3 regions of the Bacillus pretiosus genome follow, and region 1 is predicted to be linked to each of the others. Evidence: riboswitches for the same ligand, from Rfam matches in the RefSeq annotation. Region 1 holds a riboswitch; each other region holds the start of a gene.

The links. A riboswitch is a leader RNA that binds a small molecule or an ion and turns the genes downstream of it on or off. The one in region 1 is predicted to bind lysine.
Positions count from the first base shown of each region.
Region 2: linked by a shared signal. The riboswitch ahead of ACU8YW_RS04480 (amino acid permease) and the one ahead of ACU8YW_RS08885 (aspartate kinase) in region 1 are both predicted to bind lysine.
Region 3: linked by a shared signal. The riboswitch ahead of ACU8YW_RS15195 (amino acid permease) and the one ahead of ACU8YW_RS08885 (aspartate kinase) in region 1 are both predicted to bind lysine.

Region 1 is NZ_CM129593.1:1,692,486-1,702,712, forward strand. Features, by position in the region: gene ACU8YW_RS08880 (VOC family protein) at 1-304, opposite strand, end outside; gene ACU8YW_RS08885 (aspartate kinase) at 651-1,880, opposite strand; lysine riboswitch at 2,081-2,267, opposite strand; gene ACU8YW_RS08890 (DoxX-like family protein) at 2,459-3,367, shown strand; gene ACU8YW_RS08895 (DUF4166 domain-containing protein) at 3,371-3,982, shown strand; gene ACU8YW_RS08900 (YndJ family protein) at 3,988-5,613, shown strand; gene ACU8YW_RS08905 (8-oxo-dGTP diphosphatase) at 5,642-6,127, opposite strand; gene ACU8YW_RS08910 (N-acetylmuramoyl-L-alanine amidase) at 6,297-7,538, shown strand; gene ACU8YW_RS08915 (S-layer homology domain-containing protein) at 7,794-9,206, shown strand; gene ACU8YW_RS08920 (MFS transporter) at 9,351-10,227, shown strand, end outside.
Region 2 is NZ_CM129593.1:857,344-867,570, forward strand. Features, by position in the region: gene ACU8YW_RS04470 (catalase) at 1-1,605, opposite strand, end outside; gene ACU8YW_RS04475 (ABC transporter permease) at 1,798-2,997, opposite strand; gene ACU8YW_RS04480 (amino acid permease) at 3,058-4,482, opposite strand; lysine riboswitch at 4,629-4,810, opposite strand; gene gapN (NADP-dependent glyceraldehyde-3-phosphate dehydrogenase) at 4,989-6,428, opposite strand; gene ACU8YW_RS04490 (ABC transporter ATP-binding protein) at 7,012-8,772, shown strand; gene ACU8YW_RS04495 (ABC transporter ATP-binding protein) at 8,769-10,227, shown strand, end outside.
Region 3 is NZ_CM129593.1:2,949,555-2,959,781, forward strand. Features, by position in the region: gene ACU8YW_RS15150 (hypothetical protein) at 236-1,108, shown strand; gene ACU8YW_RS15155 (DUF2785 domain-containing protein) at 1,266-2,090, opposite strand; gene ACU8YW_RS15160 (GrpB family protein) at 2,327-2,869, opposite strand; gene ACU8YW_RS15165 (hypothetical protein) at 2,969-3,100, opposite strand; gene ACU8YW_RS15170 (metallophosphoesterase family protein) at 3,212-3,955, opposite strand; gene ACU8YW_RS15175 (aminoglycoside phosphotransferase family protein) at 3,969-4,907, opposite strand; gene ACU8YW_RS15180 (VOC family protein) at 4,924-5,721, opposite strand; gene ACU8YW_RS15185 (sulfite exporter TauE/SafE family protein) at 5,820-6,830, shown strand; gene ACU8YW_RS15190 (GNAT family N-acetyltransferase) at 6,870-7,319, opposite strand; lysine riboswitch at 7,704-7,896, shown strand; gene ACU8YW_RS15195 (amino acid permease) at 8,009-9,475, shown strand; gene ACU8YW_RS15200 (iron-sulfur cluster biosynthesis family protein) at 9,589-9,894, shown strand; gene ACU8YW_RS15205 (DNA alkylation repair protein) at 9,928-10,227, shown strand, end outside.

The DNA.
Region 1 (10,227 bases):
CTTCAACGGTGAACATGACGCGCAAATAACCGAGGGCATTTACAGGAGCTGTCCGGTGATCTGCTATAGTAGGTGGGGTGAGAAATCGCGAAAGTTCAATTCGGCTATGGCCATCTGGCGTAACCATCATAGCAATCTCTACGCACTGAGAACCGAGTCCAGTTACGCGACCAGCCCATTCACCTTCAACAGTAGCTCGCCCTTCGAGATTCAAGCCAATCTCCTCGAAGAAAGAGATTGCGTTATCAAGTGATTCTACAACGATGCTGACATTGTCCATTCGTAGTAATCGGTTGTTTGCCATAGTTTTTATCTCCTTTTATGTATAAATTTATTATTTAATTATCCTCATAATTATACTAAAATCTCTTCTAAACAAAAAACATCTTGTCACAGTGTAGGAAAATGTGACAAGGTGTTTTCGGGTATAGTATAAAACATTTTGTTAACGAACAACACTTTTTAAACCCTCTACTATTGAAATATGCGCGAACTTTATTTCGAGAATGCTATCATTTTAAGAATTCAATAATGTAGTTTCTATTCGATAATATAACTTCGACTTGCCCGCAAAATATTCCGACCCTATTGCTATTAATATAGGAAGGAAATAGATTTATATAATTTATTTTAAGTTTTACTGGTGGAAATTAACTCATCTGCACTAAAGGCTCAATTTTCGCCATAAATGATTGATGAAGCGCCTCGACACCTATTACTAAATGAAGGCGGTCAATAACGACAGACACTTTAATTTCTGATGTACTTACCATTTTAATATGAATATCTTCTTCTTTTAAAGTAGTGAACATATTTGCAGCAACACCTGGATTAGAGACCATACCAGATCCTACAATGGATACTTTTGCTAAATGATTTTCATATTCTACAGATTCATAGTGAAGTGTTTCTTGATTTTGTTCCAATACCTCTAATGTTTCTTTTAAATCATTAGAATGGATTGAGAAGGAGAGGTGAACAGTTCCTTCATTTGTAATACTTTGAATGATGATATCTACATTAATATGTGCCGCTGCTAATGAAGAGAAAACTGTTGAAAGTGCACCTTGTTCTAATCCTTTCATTGTGACGCGTGTAATATTATCTTCAAATGCAATACCTTTAACGATTGATTGTTGTTCCATGTTACATTCTCCTTTTACAATTGTTCCGTTTTCTCGTTCCATACTTGAGCGAACTTCTAACATGACATTGTGATTTTTAGCAAACTCAACAGCACGCGGATGTAATACACCAGCACCGAGATTTGCAAGTTCCAACATTTCATCATAAGAAATTTCATCTAATTTATAAGCATTTTTTACAACTCGTGGGTCCGTCGAATAAACACCGGTCACATCCGTGTAAATATCACATTTTTTTGCTTTCAGTGCAGCAGCTAATGCAACAGCAGTTGTATCAGAACCACCGCGGCCAAGTGTTGTAATTTCATGCTTTTCACTAACTCCTTGGAAGCCAGCTACAATAACAATCGTGCCTTCAGTAAGATAAGACTGAATTCGATCAGTATTAATTTCAGTAATCCGTGCACTACTATGTACAGATTCTGTCGTAATACCAGCTTGCCATCCAGTTAATGAAGTCGCGTTATAGCCTTTTGCTTGTAGTGCCATCGTTAATAATGAAATAGTCACTTGCTCTCCTGTTGATAGAAGCATATCCATTTCGCGTTTACTCGGATTTTCTGAAATCGCGTTAGCAAGTGCTACGAGTTCATCTGTGCTTTTTCCCATTGCTGAAACGACAGAGACGATGCTATGTCCTCGTTCATATTCTTCAATAATTAAATTTGCTACATGTTGAATGCGCTCAACGCTTCCAACAGAAGTGCCACCAAATTTTTGTACAATCGTTTCCATTACGAATTCCTTCTTTCATCCATTTTTAAGAATAGATTAGGACATATATAGATCCCAATATTCCTGTAGTTACCAGAGAAAAAACAAAAAACACCATCTCAAATAAGTGAGGATGGTGCTGTTACAGGAAAAGGGAAACAGAAAACGGAGCTAATAAAAAAACCGCCAAAAAAGGAATACCATAAAAATGATATCTCTTTTTTGTAGATAGCTCTTCATACATACACGTCTGTACATATGACAGTTCTGTTTCTATTCGAAAACAGCCCCAATCGATAAATGCAGAGAAATGTATCGATTTCGGCAATACTTCCTTTCATCTAATTTCATAGACATCTCTGTGTCTCCATTAGAATACTCATAAGTATCGCAACCTCTATCTCACGTTTTAGGCGAGAGTGTTTGATTTATGAAGTTGTTGGTAACATTTGTTTTATAATAATTTAAATTTTTCGGGGAATCAAGTGTTTTATATATATTTTAAAAATTCTTTCTGTTTCTGAGAAAGTTTGTGAAAAATGTAGCAAAATAAATTCATTGCATGTACATTAAAATTATAGTGCATTGGAGGTGGAAGAATGAAGGGGAAAAAGCCTATTTATGTTTCGGCAGAAATGAACACAACAATGGAGAAATTATGGGAATACACGCAAGAACCACATATACATACAGAATGGGATACTCGCTTTACTGAAATTTCATATTTAGAGAAAAAAGAAGGAGAACCACAGAAGTTTTTATATAAAACAAAGATCGGATTTGGACTTGAAATAGCTGGGGAAGGAGAATCGATAGGTGAAATAAGAAAAGAAACGGGTGAACGTATTTCTTCTTTAAAATTTTGGACGGATAATAAATTATCACTTATTCAAATAGGGCGTGGTTATTGGAAGTATACACCGCGTGAAGAACACATTTATTTTGAGACACAATATGATTATGATACGAGGTTTGGTCGTATAGGAAATGTAATAGATTTCTATATGTTTCGGCCTTTATTAGGCTGGGCGACTGCTTGGAGTTTTGATGCGTTAAAATTATGGATAGAAAAGGGACTTCATCCTAAGTTACTAATTAGAAGAACAATGACATATTGGCTCGTATGTTTTTTATTTGCATTTGTATGGATGTATCAAGGAATAGTACCGAAACTAGTGTTTACTCATTCAGAAGAAGTAAAAATGCTATCTGTGATAATTGGTTCAACTGAACATAGTATTTTTGTACTTAGAATAATTGGATTGTTAGAAATTATTTTTGGTGTCATATGGCTGTTGCCATTTCCAAAACGAAAAGTATTTATCGTACATATTTTTATGTTAATAGCCTTAACGATAGCGGCAGGGATTACGAATATTGCAAGTTTTACAGAGCCGTTTAATCCAATTACATTAAACGTTCTAATCATGGGATTATCAATTGTCGGTTATATAAATAGCACGAACTTGCCAAGCTCAAAAAATTGCAAGAGGAAGAGAAAGGGATAATGTATGGCTAATATGTATGAAAGACTATTAGGGGATTCTTATAAAAAACTACATCCAAAATTACAGAAACGCTATGAAATTACAGAAGAAAATAGTTTTACTGGAGAAGGAAAGATGGATGAGATTTATGGTGGTTCTTTTTTCGTAAAATTCATATTAAAAATTGCATCAAAGTTCCGTATGTTTTTCTCTGAGCGGGGGAAGGAAGTGCCATTTACAATACATAATACCGCTGAGCGGGATGAACATGGACATGAACTTGTGCGGTGGAATCGTACTTTTTATTTTCACAATAAGAAAAGATATTTTAACGCCGTTATGCAGTTGGATGAAGAGAATAATGAAATTGTAGATTGTTTTGGTGAACCACACATACTTGTTTCTACATTGAATTTTCATATTGATGAGGTGGGGGCAATGCATATTTCCTCAAAGAAACAATGGTTTTACATGTTTGGCAGAAAAGTCCCGTTACCTAGATTCTTATACGGAGAGGCCAACATTGTAGAAAGTTATGATGAAACACGACAATGCTTTCGAATTCATGTACAAGTACGCAATCCGTTAATCGGTTCATTATTTTCATATAAGGGAACATTTGTGGAGAGGAAATAAATGATATGAAAAATATAATAGTTGGGCTTGCTTGTTATATTGTTTTTCTAATATGTGAGTGGACAAATGTAAACCCAGTTGAAGCAATTATTTTATTATCTATTTTGTTATTTATACCGATGTCATTTTGCATTCTTGATAAAAAGACAAGAAGTGGATCATATGTATCCTTTTATAAACTAGTATCGCTTTTATATCCAATCGCAGCAATTAGTGCAATGTTAGCTTTCGTAACAAATCACTATTTCTTTGCATTACTTTGGTTTGTATATACAGGAATCGTTGCGTTATTCGATGTAAGTAGAGTGCTAGAAAGAGGATGGAAACCGTTAGAGGAGACAGCTATCGATAGTGCGTTTATGTATTTGTTTTTAGGTGGTTTCTGGTTTTTTGCTTCTGTAGCAAAGCTTTCCATTATGCACTTTAGTTCCGACATTGTTTTGCTTACAGCTGCACACTTTCATTATTCGGCATTTCTATTGCCGTTATCAGCTGGTTTAATTGGTAGGAAAAGAGAAAAGAGAAGTAAAGTATATGATGCTATTATGTTTGTCATCGTCATTTCACCTATGACAGTTGCAATAGGAATTACGTACTCAAGAGTATTTGAATTTTTTGCAGTGTTCCTATATTTATGCGCTATTTATAGTTATGGGATTTATGTTTGGCGTACGACATTTAATGCTATTAGTGCAAAGGTTCTTCTGATCATATCGTCTAGTACACTCATGGTAACAATTATGTTTTCGCTTATATATTCATATGGGAATTTGAAACATGTACTGACGATTACAATTGCTCAAATGGTTTGGATTCACGGTGTTGCCAATGGAATTGGAGTAGCGTTACCCGCATTTGTCGGCTGGATGATTGAAAAGACTGCTCCGAATTATAAATATTACGGGAAACCAATGAGCAGGTTAAGAGGAAATACGACAGTTGGTGAAGCATTTTTACATAACAGAAGTTTAATAGATAGCAAGGAATACAAAGGTTTAGTTGATAATATGAACGATTTTCATAGTGAGGGATTTGACATGGCAAAGATTCCTTTAAGTATTACTCGTTTTTATGAAAATACAAAAGAGTATGAGTTACAATCGCATATTAAGTGGGCTCGTTGGTTTCGTCCGGTTGCATTTTGCTATGAGAAAATGAGTAAGCGTGTAGGACAAATACATTTAGGAATGGGCGGTAAGTGGGAAACGATGCATGGCTCTATCGTTGGGATAATAGATGAGAAAGATGGAAGGGAGAATGTAAGGGCTTGGCTAAGAAAAAATGAAGCAGGAGAATCTATTTTTGTAGCTCTTTACTCAAAGCACACATATAAGAGCGAGACATATATGAATATTGCATTACCTTTACCATATTCGAATATGACGGGGGTTTTAAAATTATGTAATAAGAGTAATGATTTAATCATTACTAGTAAGCTGAGAAGAAACGGTAAAGGAGATGAGGGGATTTATTTACATACTCGTTTCTTTACAATTCGTTTACCGTTAGCAGAGACTTTTATTATAAAAGAGAACACGAATCACATATTAAAAGCTAACCATAGAATGTGGATATTTGGAGTTAAGTTTTTAGAAATTGATTATGAGATTAAGAAAATAGAAGGAAAGTAAAAAAAGCTTGGAGAGATACCAAGCTTTTTTACGTATGCGTAATTGTCATAGCAACTTGTTTATCTAAGTCCCGATCCCAAACACGTTGAATTTCAAACGTACCTTTTTCAAAAAATAATGGGAATCTCTCTTTAAACCAATTTTGCATAGGAAGATTTAGTGCCTCATCAATTGGCACCCATAATAATTCGCCCTCAGGAGGGTTTATAAGAAGTTCACCATCAAACGAATCTGTCCAATAATTGAATACCATATATCGAACATTTTCTTTCGGATTTACATATTCGTCTAACCCCTTGAAAATTAAATTAGAAACGTGAAGTCCAGTTTCCTCTTTCGATTCTCGTATAGCAGCTTGAACGATACTTTCTGGGAAATCTACTTTTCCGCCAGGAGCGATGTAACCAGGGAAGCCTAGATGATCGGGGCGCTGTATTAGCAATATTTTGTTATTACGCTGAATCATACACATTGTATAAATACGGTGCTCTATATCTTTCCAATTGTTGCTCATACGAATCTCTCCTCTTATAAAATCTTATAGTTTTTAACTATAGTTATATATGACAAAAAATACAATAATAATACAAAATTATACAAATTTCAATTGACTATTACTAATTTTCAGAACTATAATTAGTCTGTTACATAAATACATTGTACTTGAGAGGGGAATATATTCTATGAAAAATAGAATAATCGCAGCAGGATTAATCGCAGCTAGTATATTATCTTATTCATCTAGTAGTTTCGCACAAACAAAAAAATTTCCAGATGTCCCAGCTAAACATTGGGCAGAAGATTCTATTTACTATTTAGTAGAGAAAGGTGCAGTTACAGGTAACGATAAAGGAATGTTCGAGCCTGGAAAAGAAATTACTCGTGCCGAAGCAGCTACAATGATGGCTCGAATATTAAACTTAAGAATCGATACAAATGCTAAACCATCTTACGCTGATTCTCAAAAACATTGGGCTACTCCAATCATCGCAGCTGTAGAAAAAGCTGGCGTTGTTAAAGGTACAGGCAATGGATTCGAGCCAGACGGGAAAATCGACCGTGTTTCAATGGCATCTCTTCTTGTAGAAGCTTACAAATTAGAGTCTAAAGTAAACGGTACTCCAGAAACTAAATTCAAAGATTTAGAAACACTAAACTGGGGTAAAGAAAAAGCGAACATCCTAGTTGAATTAGGCATCTCTCTTGGTACTGGTGAGAAGTGGGAGCCTAAGAAAACTGTAACGAAAGCAGAAGCAGCACAGTTTATTGCAAAGGCTGATTCACTTAAAATAGGCAATCCTTTAGTAGAACAGATGATTATTATTGATCCAGGTCATGGAGGAACAGATCCTGGGAAAGCAACACAAGGATTACATGAGAGTGATATTGTATTAGATACATCTAAAAGATTACAAAGTTTAATAGAGAAACATACTCCATTCCGTGTGATGTTAACACGTGAAACAGATATTCGTCTTGGTGAAAAACAAGGAGAAGACCTTAAAAATCGTGTGGATTTCGCGAAAGAACATAATGGAGATATTTTTGTAAGTATCCATGCAAATGCTTCTCAAAAACATGATGGACATGGAACAGAAACTTTTTATTATAAAGGATCTGAAAAGAAAGAATTAACTGAGCGTGAAAAAGATAGTTATATGTTAGCTGATAAAATACAAAAGCGATTAGTTAAAGCTCTAGATACAAGAGATCGTGGTGTGAAACCAGAAGACTTTTATGTACTAAGAGAAAATGAGATGCCAGCAGTACTAACGGAGCTAGCATTTTTAGATAACAGCGCGGATTATGAGAAGTTAGCTTCAGAATCTGGAAGACAAATAGCTGCTGAGGCAATTTATGCGGGTATTTTAGATTATTATGAGTGGAAAGGTTTTGATGCTTCAAAATCTCGTTTAACGAAATAACAATGTTGATTGTTAAGTCCATCGTCTATATAGAGGTGGGCTTTTTATGTAAGTTTTTGTAATTTTATATCGAAATAGAAAGATGTATCGTATTATGCTGATTATGAATAAAATAATGGTAGATTAGTTTATTTTTATCACGTATACTTTTACTGTTGACTAATTAAGAGTTTGTTAGTTTAATAGGGAAAATTATACGATAAAGGGAGGCAAGTTAACACGGTATAAGCATATAGAAAACGTGTTAAACAATTTATGAAAAAAGTTATTTCTAATGTGTTAGCAGTGACAGTCGCACTTCAAGTAGTACTGGCTCCAGCAACTTCGTTTGCATCTACAAAAGAATTTCCAGACGTTCCGAAAAATCATTGGGCACTTGAAGCGATTACTGATTTAACGTCAAAAGGGGTTATTGCAGGTTACGATAATGGTAAATTTGGCTTTGGAGATGTTGTAACTCGTGAGCAAGTAGCAGCATTAATGTATCGCGCATTAAAACCAGAATTAAAAAGCGATTATAAAAATCCATACTCTGATATTAGCGCAGGAACGACGATGTTCCCAAAAGAAATTTTGGCATTAACAGATATGGGGATTTTCATAGGTGATGGTAAAGGGACGTTTAGACCGAAAGAATCATTAACTCGTGCTGAAATGTCTGTTATTTTGCAAAGAGCATTTAAATTAGAAGTAAAAGCACCACATACATTTAATGATATAGATGCAACACACTGGTGGGCAAAAGAAGCAATTAGTGCATTGCAATCCAATGGTGTATCGGTAGGAAATGGACTTGGAGGATTTGATCCATCAGGTATATTAACACGTGAAAGCTATGCGCAATTATTATATAAAGCGATGAAAATTAAAAATGATGTTCCTGTTGAACAGCCATCGTATATTAATCTAGACGTAACTTTGCCATCTAACGTAACGGCACTAGAGATTGATAATTTCATTAAAAAATCTCATTCGGATAGTCCACTTATTGGAACTGGTAAAGATTTTATTCAAGCACAAAATGAGTATGGTGTGAGCGCACTATATTTAGCTGCACATGCAATCTTAGAATCAGCGTACGGTAAATCAGAAATTGCATATCGTAAACATAATTTATTTGGCTTAAGAGCATATGACCGTGACCCATTTGCATATGCAAAATATTTACCGTCATACAAGGAAAGTATTTCTTACAATGCTGATTATGTAAGGAAGAACTACTTAGAAGAAGGTGCTAATCATTTTAATGGTTACACATTACCTGCTATGAATGAAAAGTATGCAACAGATAAAGAATGGGCTGGCAAAATCGCTAATATTATGGAGCGTATTAAACCGTTTAACAAGAAAGATTATGAAAATGTAAAACGATTACCGAAAAATCCTAATACATTAAATGTAGAGGCATTAGGAAAAGACATCCCATATAAAGATTATGCAAAAGATGCAACGGCTACGGTTCAATTAGTAGGTTCTTACTATCAAGTGCCATATCCATTTGGTTATACAATTAAGAGTGTACCAAATATTACACAAAATGAAGTTGGAAAATTAGAAAATGGTAAGAAAGTAACTGTATATCGTGAAGATCCAAACGGTTGGGTAGAATTTTCATTTGAAAATACTCAAGAAAAATATTGGACATTGAAGAAGAACTTAAAATTATAATATAAAAAAGGTGTTTTCATTTATGAAAACACCTTTTTTATTTTTACCAATAATTTAACAGTTTCATATATAATTATAAGTATTAAAGATTGAATTTTCTGTTTTATATTTAGTGTTAACTTAATTTGAAAAGAGGAGAGAAGTATGCAAGGAGAAATACGAACAGAGAAACATGTAAGTTATGTCGGTAAATTGTTATTGCCAGTTAAAGCGTCACCACATTTTAAATTTTTATGGATTGGGCAATTACTTTCGACTTTAGGCAGTTCGATAACGATGGTTATTTTGCCAGTCGTTGTGTATTCATTAACTGGTTCAACAGTTGTAATGGGAATGACTATGGCAATGTATATGCTTCCTAATATTCTTGCGTTACCGTTTGCTGGATTAGTAGTAGATCGAATTGATCGAGTGAAATTAATGTTATTTACAGATATAATTCGCTGTATATTAATGCTTTTACTTGCGACACTTATATTTATGGACGTTTTAACAATTCCACTTCTATACGCACTCGTAGCATTATATGGGCTTATGGAAGGGATATTTCAGCCAGCATATGCGGCTGTAAGGGCGAAAGTATTTGTACCGGAAATTCGAAATGCAGCTAATGCATTAACGCAAATGAGTAATCAAGGTATACGACTAATTGGACCGGCTCTTGGAGGATTGATTGTGTCAGTTGCATCTGCTGGAATAGGATTTGGACTGGATGCAGTAACATATTTGCTATCATTTTTATGTTTAATATTTTTAAGAGAAATAAAGTTTAAAAAAGTAAAATCCATTGAAAAGAGACAAATCGATTACAAACAAGAGTTTATGGAAGGTGTTTTCGTTTTAAAAAATCATCCGTGGCTATGGATTACAATTTTAGTTTTTTCTTTCATCAATATTTGTTATGCAGGAATTATCGTCGTATTAATTCCATGGTTATTTAATGTTCATCATCATTTTGAAGCATACGTGTATGGATTAGGAATGGCATCTTCTGGTGTTGGAGCTGTAATTGCCGCGCTAA
Region 2 (10,227 bases), 840 kb from region 1:
CACATTTTTGGAATCAGCTTTAAAAATAGTATTGGACATGCTGAGTGCAGGTGATTTTGCATCCGAATTTATTTCTTGATTTTCCTTAGGCAAGGGAGCTCCAATCATGTTAGCGACTTCCTTTGCTAATTGACGATCGACGTGGTTTAAAAGAGCAATTACATTGGCCTTCACCATGTCTGATTTGCACTTCCCAACTTCAAAGCAAAATGCGTCTTTTATGTGCTGCTTTTCAATAGCATTCATACTATTGTAGAAAAGTTTAGCCTGAGAATAAAAGTTAAGGAAGCTTTTACTGCGCCCCCTAATTTTATGTCCATCAACCTTTTCTTGATAATGTTCATATCCGCCCTGTTCGGCTTGGACGGTTGCTGGTTGATTGTTATTTAAGCCATTAGGATGATAGCTTGTTTGACCGCGATGAATCTGCATTTGATGCATACCATCACGTTGATTATTATGAAAAGGACATACAGGCTGGTTAATAGGAATTTGGTGGAAATTAGGACCTCCTAAACGAGATAATTGTGTATCTGTATAGGAGAACAATCTTCCTTGCAGAAGAGGATCATTTGAAAAATCAATACCTGGTACGACATGGCCAGGGTGAAAAGCTACCTGTTCCGTTTCGGCAAAGAAGTTATCAACATTTTTGTTCAGTGTCATTTTACCAACTAGTTTTACAGGAACTTCTTCTTCAGGCCATAGTTTCGTTGGATCTAAAATATCAAAATCAAATGCATGCTCATCTTCTTCCGGAATTAACTGTAATCCAAGCTCCCATTCCGGATAATCGCCTTTTTCAATTGCTTCGTATAAATCTTGACGATGGAAATCAGGATTTTTCCCAGCAATCCTTTGAGCCTCATCCCATACTAATGAATGAACCCCTAGGGTAGGTTTCCAGTGAAACTTTACGAAGTGGGCTTTTCCTTCTTTATTAATAAGTCGAAATGTATGAACTCCAAAACCTTCCATCATTCGTAAACTACGCGGAATTGCGCGATCACTCATCTGCCACATAACCATATGAGTAGACTCGGGATTATGCGCAACAAAATCCCAAAATGTATCATGAGCACTAGCTCCCTGAGGAATATCATTATGTGGCTCTGGTTTAACTGCATGTACAAAATCAGGAAATTTAATAGCATCTTGGATAAAGAATACTGGCATATTATTACCTACTAAATCATAGTTACCTTCATCTGTATAAAATTTTGTGGCAAATCCGCGCACATCTCTTACTGTGTCATTGGATCCTTTAGAGCCTTGAACGGTCGAGAACCGTACAAATACAGGTGTTTTTTTTGAAGGGTTAGTAAGAAAATCTGCTTTTGTATATGCCTCTAAAGATTCATAAAGCTGAAAATAACCATGTGCGCCAACTCCGCGCGCATGAACAATCCTTTCAGGAATTCGTTCATGATCAAAGTGGGTCATTTTCTCGCGAAAGTGGAAATCCTCCATTAAGGTTGGGCCTCTTAAGCCCATCTTTAAAGAAAATTCATCCTCGGCTATTTTTACTCCTTGGTTTGTTGTTAAAGCATGTTTGCATTGATTATCTGTAATGTGATGTTCCAATTGCTCCATTTTCTTATTCACAATATAGGCACCTCCTTTGCCCTGTTAATTTAATACATACCCTTTTTGTTAGGGCGTAAACATGTATTATCGTTTTTGTATGTAAAAATCATAAAATATCGGTTGTTTCAGTAATTCTTGTTTGGGGAAGAAAAATAAAAAAGCCAAGGAGAGAATTTATTCTCTCCTTGGCTTTTAAGATAATTCTTTTCGTTAAAACGCAGAAATTCGTTGCTTCGTTTTTGGTACAATAATACATTTGATCCAGAGTAACCCGACAATCATAATGATAAGGCTATGTAAAAATTGACTTGTAGCAATGAGTATAACGATTGAAAATACAATGAGTTGAATGCTTAGCAATATAAAGATTAAGTGAAGAAATTGATTCATTCGTTTCTCAGTATCAATTGGATATAATGCTACAATAATATTTCCCGAAAAATATTTCCACAGGGAACGGAGCTGCATAGAAATCATATATAGGACGATGTAAGCGATAGCGCCTTTTACGTATATGTTTGGTATAAAATATAAGGCGAAGGCACCGATCAACCCTAAACGAATATATATACCGAAATAATCATTCCCACGTAAAAATGCCAGTGTATGTAAATAGAAGAAAGTTGCTTGTTTTTTATGTAATAAAGGTTCAATCCAATTTGTAAGCCATTTTCTTTTATTTACTTGCTTATTTAGTTGTGGAACATCGGTGAAAATGCTAGCAAATTGATAAAAACGAACGTTCATTTTTTCTTCTTGCTCGATTATGTAATCCCACGGTATTCGTTTTGTAGGCTGTTTTTTCGTGTATAGAAGTAGGAAAGCAAGTAGTAAGAGCAATCCGCCTAATATGAGAACATGTGCCGAGTAAAATAGCATGTAAATGATTAGGGCGTTACAAGTAATACGAATAATGAACCATATGTTTTTTTCATGACTATCACGCCACATCCAATGTGTATATATATTCCAAGCTTTCGTAATCATTAAAACGATAAAGATTGTACATAAGAAAGGTACAGTTAATTGTAATGATTGCAGTGCAAGTGGAACGAGAATAAGGAACGTAAATAATAATGGGAAAAGCTGAATGATGTAATTATATAGAAGAGATTTTTTAAAATAAGACGTTAGTTTCTCTTCTAATGTAAGCAAATAGACAGCATCAGGTTTTTGAATAAATGTACGGATCGGGCATCTCGTTATAATGAATGTAAGTACAATCGTGATAAGTAGTAAAGATATTCCTTTAGAAGGAGATGCTTTTAGAAACTGAGCATAGTAATATGCGCCAACGCATGAAATAAAGATAAAGCTATATAGTAAACCGTTAATCATACGTGCAAAGTATGTAATGATATTTTGAATATGTTGTTGGAAGCGACTGCTCCATAGTGATTCGATTGACATGTTTTTCACCTCTTTGTTCTATTATATATGTTTTACAAAAGAAAAAACGAGCAAATTGCGTTATGCAACTTGCCCGTTTTTCTTTTCGTTATTTTTTTTCTCATCACGATTCATTAATGGATAGAAAGCAAATCCGATTACGAATAAACCAATTCCGAGAAGGAACGTTTTTATATCGGATGCGCCGGTTTTAATAACCCATAGTGCGTAGCAAAGTGCGATTACTGCTACTATGCCATCTGTAATTCTTGCCCGCATTTCATTTTTATATGTTTCACCAGTTGCGACTAGTTTTAACTGGAAGATTGGTGAAACGAGATATGGAATGAGGTAGGCTAGTGTTGATACGGTAATAACGAATGTATAAGCTTCCGCAATTGTTCCGGATAGTGTTGAGAATAAGAACACTTGCGACATAATGTTTGTTAATCGTAATGAGTAAATTGGACTTCCTTTTTTATTTGTTTTCGTAAAGAAGGAAGGGAAGAAACCTTCTTTTGCAGCTTGATATGGTACTTCTGAGCTTAATAAAATCCAGCCCAAGATAGAACCGAATAGGGAAGTAAGAGCAAGTAATGCCATCAGTTTCCCGCCGCCATGCCCCATTGCAGCGTTTAATGCGTCTGCTAATGGACGTTCAGAAGCTTGTAATTTATCAACGTGAAGGACACCCATTGTTAAAATTGTAATTCCTAAGTAAATCGCAACTGTAATAAGTAATCCCGCAACTGTTGCGCGTTTTACTGTTTTAGGAGAGGTAGCACGGTTTGATAAAAGTACTGCTGATTCAATTCCGATAAATGCCCAAAGTGTTGTAAGAGCGGCTAAATTTACTTGTGAAAGAAGGCCGTGTGATACACCTGATTTATCGATCATCGGTGTGTACCATTGTCCAAACTTAGAAGCCTCGAATGCAAATAACGTAACGACGATGAATAAAAGGAATCCTGTTACTTTCGTTGTTGTTGCTAAGAAGTTTAGTTTTCCAGCTCCGCTTACACCGTTTGTTAATATAATATGAGTTCCCCAAAGTAAGATGGAACAAATCGTAAATGTAATTAGTTTTCCGACTTCTATGTTAAAAGAACCGATTGAAAATAGTAGTCGTGTATCTTTCATAATTGGGAAGAAGAGTGATAAATATCCCGCGAAAGATGTAATGATGGCAACGTTACTTGCCCAGTTTGCAACCCAATATCCCCATACCATACTGAAACCAGCCATTTTTTTCTTTTTTGGTGTTGAGAATAAAGCATATGCATGACTTTGTGGTCCTGTCGTTAAATCAGGACGACGAATTGCTAAATTACCGAAAACAAGAGCTAGCATTAAAACACCAAACCCTGTTGTTAACCAAGCTAAAGTGACACCGAGAGGGCTTGCTGTTTGTGCCAACGTACTTGGCACCATGAAAATACCAGCGCCAACCATGTTACCGACAACGAAAGCTGTTAGTACCCAAAAGCCCCATTTTTTTTGTTGCATAGAAAATACCTCCAAAGTTAGTATAACCAAGTCAAGCGAGGAGATATGTATGTCTTCTTAGTAGAGAAGAGAAGTCCCAAACAAAACAAAAAAAGCACGTAATTTGCCGCTACATGCTTTCTATCTTATAAGAAACCCACGACATACCTCTCGATAGCTCTCCACAAACGAAACGTTTGTGACAGTTCTGCACTTATTAAATGCAGACCCAGCAAGCGTGCATGGTGGACACAACTTACTTCGGCAATCATTCCTTTCTCATTCCTTCATCAATGCCACTACATCTCTTGAAATGATACTCTTAATGACTGCAACCTCTACCTCACCGAGATACGAATGAGGATTTAAATATTAAATTAACGTCTTTAAGAGTAACAAATGTATTTTTATACGTCAATGGATATAGTAATAATCAGATTATAGAGAAGAGTTTGTGATTAGGAATGAATAATTATTTGATATAAAAAGAAGCTGATCCAAAATTAGATCAGCTTCTACATATAAGATTAAACTAAGTTTAATACTGTTACTTTTTCACGTGTCATAGACTCAAGGCTCTTACGAATACCTTGTGCGCCCATACCTGAACCTTTTACACCGATGAATGGGAAGTGGTCAGGGCCGCGCTCTGTGCGTCCGTTAATTTGAACAGAACCAGTTTCGATTTTGTTAGCAATTGCAAATGCTTTGTTAATGTCTTTTGTGAAGACACTTGCTTGTAAGCCGAACTCTGATTTGTTAGCAATTTCAATTGCTTGCTCATCTGAAGAAACACGGATGATTGGAAGGATTGGGCCGAATGGCTCTTCCCAAGCAACTTTCATTTCTTCTGTTACGTGGTCGATTAATGTTGGGTAAATTAAGTTACGCTCACGTTTGTTACCGATAACAATTGTTGCACCTTTTTCTACAGCGTCGTCAACTAAACCTTGAACGAAGTCAGCAGACTTGTCGTCGATTAATGGAACGATTGTGCTATCTTGTTCTGGAGATCCAACTGATAGTTCAGCTACTTGCGCTTTTAATAAGCTAACAAGCTCATCTGCTACGTTTTCGTGTACAAGTACACGTTTAATAGCTGTACAACGTTGACCAGAGTAAGAGAATGCACCGCTTACGATATGGTTTGCAGCATCTTGTAAGTCAGCATCTTCACGAACGATACCAGGGTCTTTACCACCAAGTTCTAATACAAGTGGAATCATTGCAGCTTTTTTCGCTAAATGTTTACCTGTGTTTGTACCACCTGTGAACGATACCATATTGATGCCTTCGTGTTCTACTAAGTAGTCACCAATTACAGAACCGCGTCCTGTAGCTACGTTTACAAGACCTTTTGGAAGGCCAGCTTTATGAAGTGCTTCAACCATTTTAATACCACTAATTGCACCTTGGGTTGCTGGTTTGAAAATAACAGCGTTACCCATAATTAATGCTGGTGCAAGTTTTGCAGCAGATAAGTTTACTGGGTAGTTAAATGGTGCGATTGCTAATACAACACCAAGTGGTGCGCGTTGGATGATCGCAAGTTTAGATTTCGTTCCGCCAGGGAAGCTATCGCCCATCATGCTTTCTCCGTGCATATGAAGAGCTTCTTCGATTGTGTAACGAATGAAATCAGCTGTACGAACAACTTCTTTCTTCGCATCTTTATAACCTTTACCGACTTCTTTCATAATGATATCGGCAATTTCATCTTGCATATTTACGAGCTCATCAGCCCATTTATATAAATATTTTGCGCGATCTTGTAGAGAAGCTTCCGCCCATGATTTTTGAGCTTCTTTTGCAGATGCAATTGCTTCATCTACTTCTCCGCGAGTAATTGCTTGTACTTGTCCAATTACTTCGTGTAAGTATGGAGATGGAATTTCGATTGTTTCTCCTGAAGAGCTTTCTCTCCATTCTCCGTCTAAATAAAATTTGTACGTATTGCTAGTTGTCATGATTAGTCCTCCTAAAATAGCAACTTGTAAGAGTGAGTATAAGGTGATTGTAGGGTGTTTGATAACATTTTTCAAATGAAATGTTTGTGAAAACGATTTCTTATTCTTTTTTTATTTTGTATGCCCTTTCTTACAGAAGATTCCCTTATTTCAAAATGATGTAGCGTATATTTTTATTCGGTTTGTAAAAAACAATTGACAGAATACTCAATAAAGTTGTAAGATTATAAATGGAAAATAAATGAAGGGGGTGTGCGTAATGATTGTAATCGTAAATGTAATGGGCTTAGCTCTGTTAAATGGCAGAAAACATTCATATCATTACGCAACCCGTGCGGATATATAAGGCATCTTTGTCTTATAAAAAGCGTACGTTGCGTATATCGTAACGTACGCTTTTATGCATTTTTGTGCATATCGTCAAGCGGCGGTATGCTTTTTTTGTTTTCCACGTTACTATATAAAACTTTGGAAGGTGGAAAAGTGTGATGAGATTGTATGGATTACGAAATGTAAATGTGATGGATCTGGATAGTGGGTAAAGAAATGGGAGTGAAACGAGAACGAGAAGGGAGAGGTTACATTGTTATCAGTATTACTAAAGTTAAAATGGTTTTTTAAAGAGCATTGGAAGAGATATAGTATCGCCATTGGAGCTCTTTTAATTGTAAATATAGTTGAAGTCATTCCCCCGAAAGTGTTAGGGGTTACGATTGATAATATAAAAACAGGAACGTTAACGAATGCAGCAATTATGCAATTTATTCTTATTTTAATAGGGGTTACGGTAATTGGATATGGTCTTACTTTCGTTTGGCAACATCAATTGTTTGGGGGAGCATTCGTACTGGAGAAGACGATGCGCTCTAAATTTATGGGGCATTTACTTAAGATGACACCGACGTTTTATCATAAAAATCGTACTGGTGATTTAATGGCGAGAGCGACAAATGATTTAAAAGCAATTGCTATGACAGCTGGTTTCGGTATATTAACGCTCGTGGATTCGAGTTTATATATGCTTACGATTGTCTTTATGATGGGATTTACAATTAGTTGGGAGCTTACATTTGCGGCACTTATACCGCTTCCGATTATGGCGTATGCGATGAACATATATGGAAAGAAATTGCATGAGAGATTTACAGTTGCGCAAGATGCGTTCGGAGATATGAATGATAAAGTACTTGAATCGATCGCTGGTGTGCGCGTTATTCGTGCATACGTACAAGAGAACGCGGATCAGGAAAGATTTCATCATTTAGGAGATGACGTATACGAAAAAAATATGAAAGTAGCTAGAATCGATGCATTATTCCAGCCAACTGTGAAAATGCTTGTTGGTCTTAGTTATTTAATTGGTTTAGTGTATGGCGCGTATCTTGTATTTCAATCAAAGGTAACACTTGGTGAACTTGTTTCATTTAACGTGTATTTAGGGATGATGATTTGGCCGATGTTTGCAATTGGCGAATTAATTAATGTTATGCAAAGAGGAAATGCTTCATTAGACCGTGTGAATGAAACGTTAGCGTATGAACCGGATGTCAAGGATCCGAAAAATCCAAAGCTTGTACAAGAGCCGGATTATATTCAGTTCGATGACGTTACCTTTTCATATCCTTCATCAACTGAAACAAATTTAAAAAAGGTTTCATTTACATTAAAACAAGGGGAAACGCTTGGGGTTGTTGGAAAAACAGGAAGCGGAAAAACGACGCTCGTACGCCAGCTTCTTCGTCAATACCCACTTGGAGATGGGGATATTGCAGTCTCTGATGTGACGTTAGATAACATAACGAATGAAAATGTACTCGGATGGATTGGGTATGTACCTCAGGAACATATTTTGTTCTCAAAAACAGCGAGGGAAAATATTTTATTCGGAAACCGAGAAGCGACTGAAGAAGAACTCGAGAAAGCGATTGAAATTGCGGCGTTTACAAAGGATTTAGAGTTTTTACCAGAAGGGTTAGAAACGCTCGTTGGAGAGAAGGGTGTTTCTTTATCAGGAGGGCAAAAACAAAGGATTTCAATTGCGCGAGCTGTCATTCAAAATCCAGAAATTTTAATTTTGGACGATTCTTTATCAGCTGTTGATGCTCGTACGGAAGCAGCGATCATTGAAAATATAAGAACAGAAAGAAGCGGAAAAACGACGATTATTACGACGCACCGTTTATCTGCCGTACAACATGCGGATTGGATTCTCGTTATGGATGAAGGAGAAGTAATGGAAGAGGGTACGCATGAACAGCTTATTCAAAGCGGAGGCTGGTATGCTGAGCAGTTTGAAAGACAACAAGGGGAAAATGAAAGTGCGGATAGTGGGGTGAAAATATGAGCGTTTCAAAACGATTGTTTCAATATGCGATGAAAGTAAAAGGGACAATTTTTGCAGCGATGCTAATGTTATTTATTTTCGTTATCGCAGAGCTTGCTGGTCCTTTCGTCGCGAAAACGATGATTGACGATCATATCGTCGGGATAGAGAAACCTTGGTATGAAACAGAAAAGAGTGAAGAGGCTGTTTCGTATAATGGCGCCTTTTATAAGCGAAGTGATCGCTTCCAGGAAGGTGAGAAAAAAGGAAAAGAAGTACGCGTGATGCAAGTCGGTTTTCAATATTACTTTGTACCGAATAAAGTGAATGCTGAAGGGGCACGTACTGTAAAAGATGATATGATTACCGTCCAAAATGGTAAGGCAGTGCAAGTGTATAAAGCGAAAGCATTAACGAAAGAAGAAGTGTTTGCGTTTTATAAACCAGAAATAAACCCCCTATTATTACTTGGTGGTGGTTATTTCGCTTTATTAGTAGTTGTCTCATTATTTGCATACGGAAAGCAATTTTTCCTACAGAAGGCAGCGAACAAAATTATTCAAATTATGAGGGAAGATGTCTTTTCTCATATTCAAACGTTGCCGATTCGTTATTTCGATCATTTACCAGCAGGGAAAATTGTATCGCGTGTAACGAATGATACGGAAGCCATTCGTGATTTATACGTAACGGTACTGGCGACATTCGTTTCTAGTATCATTTATATTATTGGGATATTCGCTGCGCTATTTTTACTCGATGTAAAATTGGCGACGTTATGTTTACTTATCATCCCAATTTTAATCGTTTGGGCAATTCTTTATAGAAAGTATGCGTCTGTATACAATCATAAAATGCGTTCACGTTTATCTGATATTAATGGGACAGTGAATGAATCTATTCAAGGTATGCCGATTATTCAAGCGTTTCGTCAAGAGCGTGAAACGAAGAAAGAGTTTGAAGAATTAAATGGCGATTATTTTAAATATCAAAATAAAATTTTGAATTTAAATGCAGCAACTTCTCATAATTTAGTGTCTGTATTAAGAAATATCGCTTTCACAGGTGTGATTTGGTACTTCGGTGGTGCTTCATTAAGTGCTTCAGGCGTCATTTCTCTAGGGATACTGTATGCGTTCGTTGATTATTTAACACGATTGTTCTCGCCAATTACAAATATGGTAAATCAGCTTGCTAACTTAGAACAATCGCGTGTTGCATCAGAACGTGTTTTTGAATTGTTAGAGGAAAAAGGGGAAGCAGTAGAAGAGGAACGTATGCCTCGCTTACAAGGAAATGTAAAGTTTGATAATGTGTCGTTTTCTTATAATGGAAAAGATGAAGTGCTAAAAAATATTTCTTTTGAAGCGAAACAAGGAGAGACAGTGGCACTTGTCGGTCATACTGGATCAGGAAAAAGTTCCATTATGAATGTACTCTTCCAGTTTTACGAGTTTGAAAAAGGGAAGCTTACGA
Region 3 (10,227 bases), 1.3 Mb from region 1:
CCTCCAACACATTTTATTAGTATGGTTGGGAGATGTTGGTTTTATGTACTTTTTTATTAACTTAACAAAATATATTACTCCAAATAAAAAATACAGGTCATTTTTTGTAGCCTAATACAAATCTATTTATAGTTCCTTACCTTCTTAATTTAAGCTAAATTTAAGTGTTAATATTTTCCTGATAACTTTATAATTTATTATATCGAAACGAAATTTGAAATGGAGAATGGTTAAGATGAATATAGATATTAATCGTTTAACTGATATTTGTTTAGAGTATCAGCAATCTAGATTTTATGTTACTAGAATCCCTAAAGATTTCTTATCAATTGCCCAAAAACGTTTTTCTATACCAACGGATGATCAAATTATCGCTTTTTTAAGTTGTAATTTATTTGGATCAGGCAAGTATGGTGTTTACATTACGAGTTCGGGTTTATACTGGAAAAATTGGTTATTAGGTAAAGGAAATTTGAAATGGGATCAATTAATTGAAGTGCAACAAATTGAAATTGATAAAGATGGTTTCTTATCTTTTGATGCACAAACAAGCTTCAATATTAACGGGAGTGATTATCCCCCACTGTTATTTAAAGAATTACTTATAGCTCTTACGAATTCATTCCAAAATTCAAAACAATATGATTTACATCCAGCTATAAAAATTAATGAGATAAAATCAATTTGCTCATTATTTGAAACGTACAATGAATTACTAGAGCCTGATAATGGATTATTTGTAGACACTCATATTTCAGACAAAAAGTTAAAAGCAATTGAGGCACGATTTATCGTTCCAAAAGAAGAACAAATCATTGCTTTTTTAGATACAACTGTTCTTGGGAATATGGGGAAAGGATCTGATGGAGTATTAATTTGTGAATCAGGTATATATTTTAGAGAAACCTTTGTACACTTATATTTCCCATGGCATGTCTTTAAAAAGATTCCTATTACTTTGACTTCAGATGAATTTGAAATTGGAAAAAGAAATATATTTCATCTTCAACATGCTAGAATGGCTAGTCAAAATATTTTATTGTTCATGAAAAATTTAAAACAGTATGTGAATAGTTTATATGAAGAACATCCACAATTACATATTTAATACATTTCTTATTACATACAAGTACATGTATAGTTAAGTCTAAAATTTCAATTCAACTAAAAAACCGATTATTTTTGTAGAGAGCCTACATGTATAATCGGTTTTTTAATCTTATTCTTTTCTTACAAACTCATTTATAATGGCATCTAGTGATTTTTTAATACCTACGCAAACCCTTCAAAGTCTCCAATATATCATCTGTAAAGGCTGTACTACCTTCTGCCTCTAAAACTCTGAAATAAAAACTTCTTAGGAAAGTTCTAATATTTTGTACTAAAATAGCATGCTGCGGATGTCGAATGTCTTCAACAGTTGCTATACTATGTAACCAGTTGCTCCACTCTTCTTCAGTTAAAAGATTTTGGTTACGTAACGACATAATTGGCTTTACTAATCTCTCATCTTCAAAGTGCACATACACGTAATCACTTAATCGAACCTTCTGACGAACAGCAGCTAATATTGCATATGAAAACTCACGATTTTGTATAGTACGTGCTAACGCATCGAGTGCATCAGCAGCGTGTGCTGTAGAATGTGCCCAACCTTTTCCTTCTACGTAACCTCTTACATCTTCTTCTAAATATACATATTCCAACACTTGTTCTGCCACACTGTACAATTGTTCTTCAGATAACAATGGTTCTCTTTCATGAACAGATAAAATAAGTGGTGGAATTAATACGGAGAATGCACGTTTAAATACAGAGTCTGTTCCCTTTTCACCAATTTTATAAAATAAATAATCAGGACTAATCGCATGTAACATTAACCCTCGTAATTCTTTTTGTCTAAATACATCATTCGTAATCCATGTGTGAAGCGTACTATAAATTAAATCATCACGTAATTCAGCATCAGGTGAACCGATATAATCTAACATCCACTGCGCATATGGATATGCATCTACGTCTTCTGGTACAGCATAATTATTATTTTTAATTTGTAGTAGTTCTTCTTTTAGTTCTAGTACTTCATTCATTATATTTCCTGTCCCCTTTTTACTTTATTAACATATTTTCGCCTTATCCCCTGTAATTGCCTATCCTTATATGAACTTGATTCAATTATATAAAATTTATCCTGATAAATAAAAGGAAATACATTAGAACATCGCAGTCTCTCACTTTGTTTACATGCATTTCATGTCAGTTTAAGTTATAAAATACAGTATGTTTTTTCTTTTATATTCAAACGTAGTTACAATAAAAGGTTGCATCATTTTAGAACTTGTTTAATAAACTCTGTTTTAGCTTTTGTGTATGCTTCTCTATCTTGGTTATATCTTTTAGCTAAATCTTGTTTCAGATTTGAATAATCATAAACTAATTGTGGATTTTCTCGTAAGCGGTTACGAAATAAAAGTTGATGGTCCCATCGCTCAGTTCCTTTAACCATTAAATGCAGGTGTGCTACACGCCTATTATTCTTAACTTTCACAAAGAACCTTCTCCAAGGTCTTTCATCTAATTCTGGGCTTACATAATGCCAATTATATATGGCCAATGTAGCTGAAATATCTAGTACTCTTTCAAATGAGTCTATTTCAGCCATTAGATCAATGATAGGTTTTGCAGGTAAACCAGGTATGGATGTACTTCCTATATGTATTACTTTGCTTATACCTAGAGGAGCAAGCAGTTCATATAATTGCTGCTCTTCACATCGGCCTTTATCTTGCCAATCAGGATTTGCATTAACTATCTCTACTGACTCATTCGCCCATACAGGCCAATCGTTCGGATTATCTTTCTTATCCATCCAAAGCCTCCCCTTTCACGATTTTAGATTCCTTTAAATACAATTACCAGATCATCAAAATTACTATTCCAAAATACAACATCCGCACACTCTTTCGGATTAGGCTAGTTCGTTTGCAAATGTTGTTTTTCCTGAAGCTGTAATACCACTTACTCCAACTTTTATTGGATGTGTTAAATTTAATTTTAAAATATGATCTGCAATTTCTTTCATGCGTTGTATTCGGTTCATGATATTTCCTCCCGCAATTAGTTTACATAACGTAATTACAGGTAACAATTCATGTCATTATTTGTCGGTAAGTCGATATATCGAAAAAATCGTTGATATATTATGATTGGCTTACTTTCCCTTAAACCCTCGATATAAAGCAGTCCGTAATTCTTGTTTGTATTCTTCAATTTCTGGCATATCGAATTCTTCTGCTAGCCTGATGGCTAGTTCAATATCATATGGTACACGTACGAGTTGAATAGAAAAGCTCGCTGCTTCTTTTTCATTATAAGTTCCTTCAAATATTAAATAGGAAGCTTGTGTAATTTCAAGAGGATTACCTACACTACCAGCATTACATAACGTTTTCCCTCTGAAGTTTTGAACGAATGCTTGGTGAACGTCACCGTAGCAAATGACATCGGGTTTTCTTTCCCCTTCTATATTCTCTGTGAGCTCACTATTTTCGAACATACTAATACGGTCTTCTCTTGAGGCATGTGGTTGAATTCTTTCATATAAACTTCTCGGTGAAGCGTGGAACATACGAATCAGTTTGCCGCTCATAAAAAATTCGATTGAAAACGGTAAGCTTCTTAAATAGTCATTTTGTTCTTCCGATAGTTGTTTTTGATGCCATTTTAATGCCTCAAATTCAGTCGGTTTTGTAATGAAATCATCCCAATTTCCCATTACAACTCCATCACATTCTTTACGAATGATTTCAATCACTTCGCTAGAATGAGGGCCTTTTCCGACTAAATCTCCAAGACAAATGATGCGCTCAATTCCTCTTAATTTAATATCTTGCAGCACAGATTCTAAAGCTGGAATATTACCGTGAATATCTGAAATTACCGCTATTTTATCCATATGAATCCCTCCATTACTTATTGTTTATTATATCCTCATGTTGTGATTGATACCATTTTGGAATATAGGATGAAAAATTGTTATGATCTTCTAAAATTCCGTTCAATCTTTCCTTCATATCATCTACTAAATGTGGCGTGCTTCGGTTTGTCCATACGATATCAGCTGGGAATGTCATTGCTGCATATAATGAGTACAGCTGCCAAAAGTGAAGTGACGGTTCGCCTCCACAATAACCGTGAACTTGTCCAACCGCAAATGGTTTACTTATTCTTGTAGTAAAGATCGCTACGTTATAAAAATCATGTATTGGATCGCCAAAATCATATCCACCAAAATCGATAACGATAAACTCTTTATTATGAATCATACTATTTGCTGGATGGAAGTCATCGTGTAAAAATGTGATTGGGCGATTTTTCAATAATTGTTTATGCTCCCCTACAAAACTTAATACTGGCTTCAAATCAAGGAAGTCTATTTCATAGTTTGCTAACGCTTCTACGTATCTTTCGTATTTATTCCATCGAACCGTTTCCCATTTATTACTTGCACTTTCTCTTTCAATTGAGTGGATTCTCTTTAATACTTCTCCTGCTTTTCTTCCTGCATAATACTGTTCTTCCACCGATAGTTTCCCTAAACCTTCTTCACCATTTACACCTTGGATCCATTCAAATACTTGAATACATTTATTTAAATCCTCCAGCTTTATAAAATGAATGAACTTAGGCGTAGGAATATGTAATAACTCTAATTGTTTCATATACGTATATTCTTCTTGTTTACGTTCAAAATGAACAGCATCACATATTTTCACAAAATATGTCACTCTATTTTCTAATTCTATTTTATATTTCTCTTCATGTGAAAAACCTTTTGAAATAGCTGTACACTTTGTAATACGAGGCCATTCTAGTTTTCTCTCTATCTCTCTAAGTATTTCTTCCACTATGTTCACACCTCTATCAATATATGTACAAACTACCTAACACTTCATGCTCTCGTTTATTTTCCCCATTACACTCCACTGCAAATGGATATTCGCCATGATGATTCAAACGTTCTAGTACTAACCCTTCTCCTTTTGGTTCACAAAACTGCACATGAACATCACCAAATGATACGCTTTGACACTCTGCATTCCATTCTTCATTTTTAACGACCTGGCTTGCAGTTAGCCCCATTACTTCTTTCCATTTCCGTACTGTTTCTCGAACATTTTTCACTGCGTAATGAATCGTTTCAATTTGTTGTACTTTGTTTTTATGTTCAGTGATCGTCCCTATGTTACGTAAATCGTTTCTTCTTTCTTCATCCGTTTCATTCCATTGTATAAAGAATGGTAATTTCGGTCCGTTTTCCTCTTGCTTTACAAATAACATTTTCCATTCTAAAAGGCGGCCATCTTTTCTCATACGTTTCCCTTCAAATGGTCCTATCGTATGTAAACCTTGCTTACTAAACTTAACTGCTAGGTCTTCAATGGCATCTGCTCGAATTGCGATTTGTAGCATTCCTTCTCCGTCTTGTAATTTCACTACTGTTTCTTGTACTAATGGATTGTCTGCTTTCTTCGCTTTTTCTTCATGCTGAATTGCTAAAAATTCTATATAGGATAAATCAAAATAACATAAACTATTCCAAGTACCCCAGGTCGTATGCTCTCCGCCTAGTGCAGTATGAAATCCACGCTCCTGCATTTGTTTCGCCGATTCCTCCGGTGTACCATGTACTGCGTGTACGAGATGATCAAATCGTAACATGTCTTTCTCCCCTTTCTCTCCATCCTTTTATTGTATATTTTATTTTTCTTTCATTCAATTCAAAAAACTTTAAAACCTAGTTGATTTATACGATTAATATGTATTATAATGAAACAAATTTAATTATTGCTGATTGGAAAAACCAAAGGCACTTTTCTCATACGGGAAAAGTGCCTTTTTCATTTATTATTACAGGGGGATTATTTATGCAGAAATTAATTGTCTTTGCTATTATTGGATTTTTCGCTCAATTGATTGATGGGGCGCTTGGAATGGCGTACGGGGTAACATCTACCTCACTATTATTAATGTTTGGTATCGCACCGGCTGTAGCTTCCGCATCTGTTCATTTAGCTGAGGTGGTTACAACCGCCGCTTCTGGTGCATCTCACCTCAAATTTGGAAACGTTGATAAATATACCGTTTCCAGGCTTACATTGCCAGGAGCAATTGGCGCATTTATTGGAGCATGTTTTTTAAGTAATTTACCTGGCGATGTAATTAAACCGTACATTTCCGTATTTTTATTTACTTTGGGGGTTTATATTTTATTACGATTCCTCATTCAAAAACAAATTGTTACTTCAAATAAGCGTATGTCTGCTAAACAGCTTGTTCCGCTTGGCTTATTTGCTGGATTCGTTGATTCAACTGGTGGTGGTGGCTGGGGTCCGATTACGACACCTGTGCTTTTGGCAAGAGGAAATGAAGCTAGAAAAGTTATCGGATCTGTAGATACGAGCGAATTTCCTGTTTCACTCGCTGCAACAATCGGCTTTTTCATTTCTCTTGGCTGGGAACAAGTAAGCTGGGTTTGGGTATTTTCTCTTATGCTCGGTGGTATCGTTGCGGCACCGATCGCTGCATGGTTAGTGCGCATCGTTCCTTCTCATTTACTTGGCGTATTAGTTGGCGGCCTTATTATCTTTACAAACATTCGTACACTGCTTACTACATTTAAAGTTGATCCAACTATTATTTCACTTTCTTACGTGGCAGTTGGTCTTGTCGTTATTATTTCTATTTTCATTGCTGTTCGCAATCATTCCAAGCGTTCTAACGCATCGACAGCTGGATATCCGAATGATCAAAAACAAATGCTACCATAACGATAAAAATACCGCCCGATATACTTCGAGCGGTATTTTTTATTGTTCTATTTTCCAATTAATCATCGTTTCTGTAGTGCCAATTCTCTTCATATGTAGTTTCTCTAATACACGAATCGAGCTAATATTTTCAAGAAGTGTCTCTGCAATAATCGTTTCTACCTCTTCTGTTTGAAAAGCCCAATTTATTAGCTCTCTTACAGCTTCTGTCGCATACCCTTTATTCCAATATTTCTCAATAAATCCGTAACCAATTTCTACTATATGTTCCTCATTTGGTTTCCCTTTAAACCCTATATCACCTAGAACGATGTCATCTTCTTTTCGAATGACATACCACGCGCCCCAAGGTAATACTTCCTTATCTTTTTTTACAGTTTCTACATGTCCTACAATATGTGGACCACTATCATATCCTTGCTTGCTCGCAACGTGCATCCTCTCTTCTGTACACGGTACTATATAGAGCCTTTCTGTTTCTAATTTCATGTTGATTTCCCCTTTTCAATTAAACAATACTTCAATTTTACCAGAAATAAAAAGAATATTCATTCTACTTATCAGATTTATACTTATTCTTTGAAACGAATTTAAGGAATAATCCTCTTTTGATAGTTATGTCGAATTATATTTTCTGAATTTTCTTTTAATTTTAGAGGGTTTTTCAATATTTTTTGCGAAACATTTGTATAACAATTTCTTTCTTTATTTTTTTACATAACAGTTGGTTCGGGTGGAGTTTTGCGAGCGTTTCCTATACAATAACCGATATTTTTTGACTTTTCCTAACAAAATATCTTGCAATATATTCAGAAAGTCATTACAATTGCCATATATTAAAAATCTTAGCAATATATCAAATCCTCATCAATCCGATGAGGTAGAGGTTGCGACTTTTATGAGTAAAACGGACGAGACACAGAGAATGTCACCGACTCCGTTTGAAAGGAAAAGTTGCCGAAGTTTATATTTCTTCTCTGGAATTATGAGCTGGGTCTGTCTCCGAAAGGAACAGAACTGTCACGTTTACAAAATTACCGTGTAAACGTGGGGTGCTATCTTAACGGAAGGGTATGATGGGGTGGTTATTTGTGAAACGTTCCGCCAAATTCCTTTGGCGGTTTTTTGTATTTTTCTCCCCCGTTCCTTCCTATCTTACAAGAAAAGGAGTGTTGAACATGAATAGCGCAACGAATCAAGCTACCTCTAAAACGCAAACTACACAAGGACAAGGTGAATTAAAACGCGGATTAAAATCTCGTCACCTTACGATGATTTCTCTCGGTGGTACAATCGGTACCGGACTATTTCTTGCCAGCGGTGGTGTCATCCATTCAGCTGGACCTGGTGGCGCATTAATTGCATACGCCGCAATCGGGATTATGGTTTACTTTTTAATGACAAGCTTAGCTGAACTCGCAGCTTACATGCCTGTTACTGGATCTTTTAGTACTTATGCAACAAAATTTGTTGATCCGTCCCTTGGCTTTGCACTTGGATGGAACTATTGGTATAACTGGGCCATTACAATTGCTGCTGAACTCGCTGCTGTAACATTAATTATGAAATTTTGGTTCCCAGATACCCCTTCTCTTATTTGGAGTGGATTATGTTTAGCTATTATTTTCCTTTTAAACTATTTATCTGTTAAAGGGTTTGGTGAATCTGAATATTGGTTCGCACTTATTAAAGTAGTTACTATTATTATCTTTTTAATTGTCGGCTTCATGATGATTTTCGGGATTATGGGCGGCGAATCTGTTGGCTTTAAAAACTTCACTGTTGCAGATGCGCCATTTAATGGCGGCATTATGGCAATTATCGGTGTATTTATGGCTGCTGGGTTCTCCTTCCAAGGAACTGAATTATTAGGAGTTGCTGCTGGTGAAACTGCTGATCCAGAGCGTAACATTCCGAAAGCAATTCGCTCGATCTTTTGGCGTATTCTTTTATTCTATATCCTTGCGATTCTCGTTATCGGTTTATTAATTCCTTATACAACTGAAAGCCTTGCCGCAAGTGATGTTACAGTAAGTCCATTTACACTTATTTTTGAAAAAGCAGGCGTTGCCTTTGCTGCTTCTGTTATGAACGCTGTTATTTTAACGGCAGTACTATCTGCTGGTAACTCTGGAATGTACGCATCAACTCGTATGCTTTGGGACTTAGCTCGCCAAGGTAAAGCACCGAAGTTTCTTGGTAAATTAGATAGCCGCGGTGTACCTGTTAACGCATTAATCGTAACGTCAATTGTTGGTAGTATCGCTTTCATTGCTTCCTTATTCGGTGACGGTGTTGTATACATTTGGTTATTAAACGCATCTGGAATGTCTGGCTTTATCGCATGGGTCGGAATCGCAATTAGTCATTACCGTTTCCGTAAAGCATATATCGCTCAAGGTAAAGATTTAAAAGACTTACCATATAGAGCAAAATGGTTCCCGTTCGGTCCAATCTTCGCATTTGCACTTTGTGTCATCGTAATTTTAGGACAAAACTACGGCGCATTCATGGGCGAAGCAATCGATTGGAACGGTGTACTCGTTTCTTACATCGGTTTACCACTCTTCTTAGTACTATGGTTAGGATATAAATTTACGAAGAAAACGAAAGTGATTCCACTTGATAAATGTGAATTGAAATAAAGTGAAACGAGCAAACAAATATGTTTGCTCGTTTTTTATTCCAATGCTTCTCCCTTCCCTATTCCTCCTGTTTTTGCAATAATAAAGGAAATATACATAAAGGTTGGGATACCATGAACATTCGCATTACTGATGAAGCAAAAGCAGCTATACATAGATTAGAACGTGAAGACAAAAAAATCATTCGCATTAGAGGAACAATGACAAACTCTTGCAGTATTTTCGTTGATGTTGATTTAATTTGGGATACATATGATGCAGATTATGTTGTATATGAAGATGCTGAGTTTATCGTACAAATGGATTCATTTACGAAAGACTACACTGGTGATACGGTGACACTTGATTATAAAACGACAGGTTTTAGTATTACGACTCCGAGTGAGACTTTAGTTTATGGGTTGTCGATTAAAAAATAAAAATTATTTTCAGCTGATCAATGAGGTGAAAAAATGGGTAATTATGTTCCGTTAAAATTTTTATTTAATGAAGAATTAGCAGAAATAATGGCTGATTCTATTTGTAAACACGATCCTAATTTCTCTAAAAGAAACTTCGTATCTTCCGTAACATGTAAAGTTGAAAATTTAGAGTTAAAGCAACGTATAGAAGTAATAGCAGATGAATTACACAATGTATTACAAAAAGATTTTAATGAAGCAATACATATTTTACTGAAAACATTGGGACCAGAAAATACAACAGAAGTAGGTACATTTACAAACGGATATATGTACATGCCTATTGCAAAA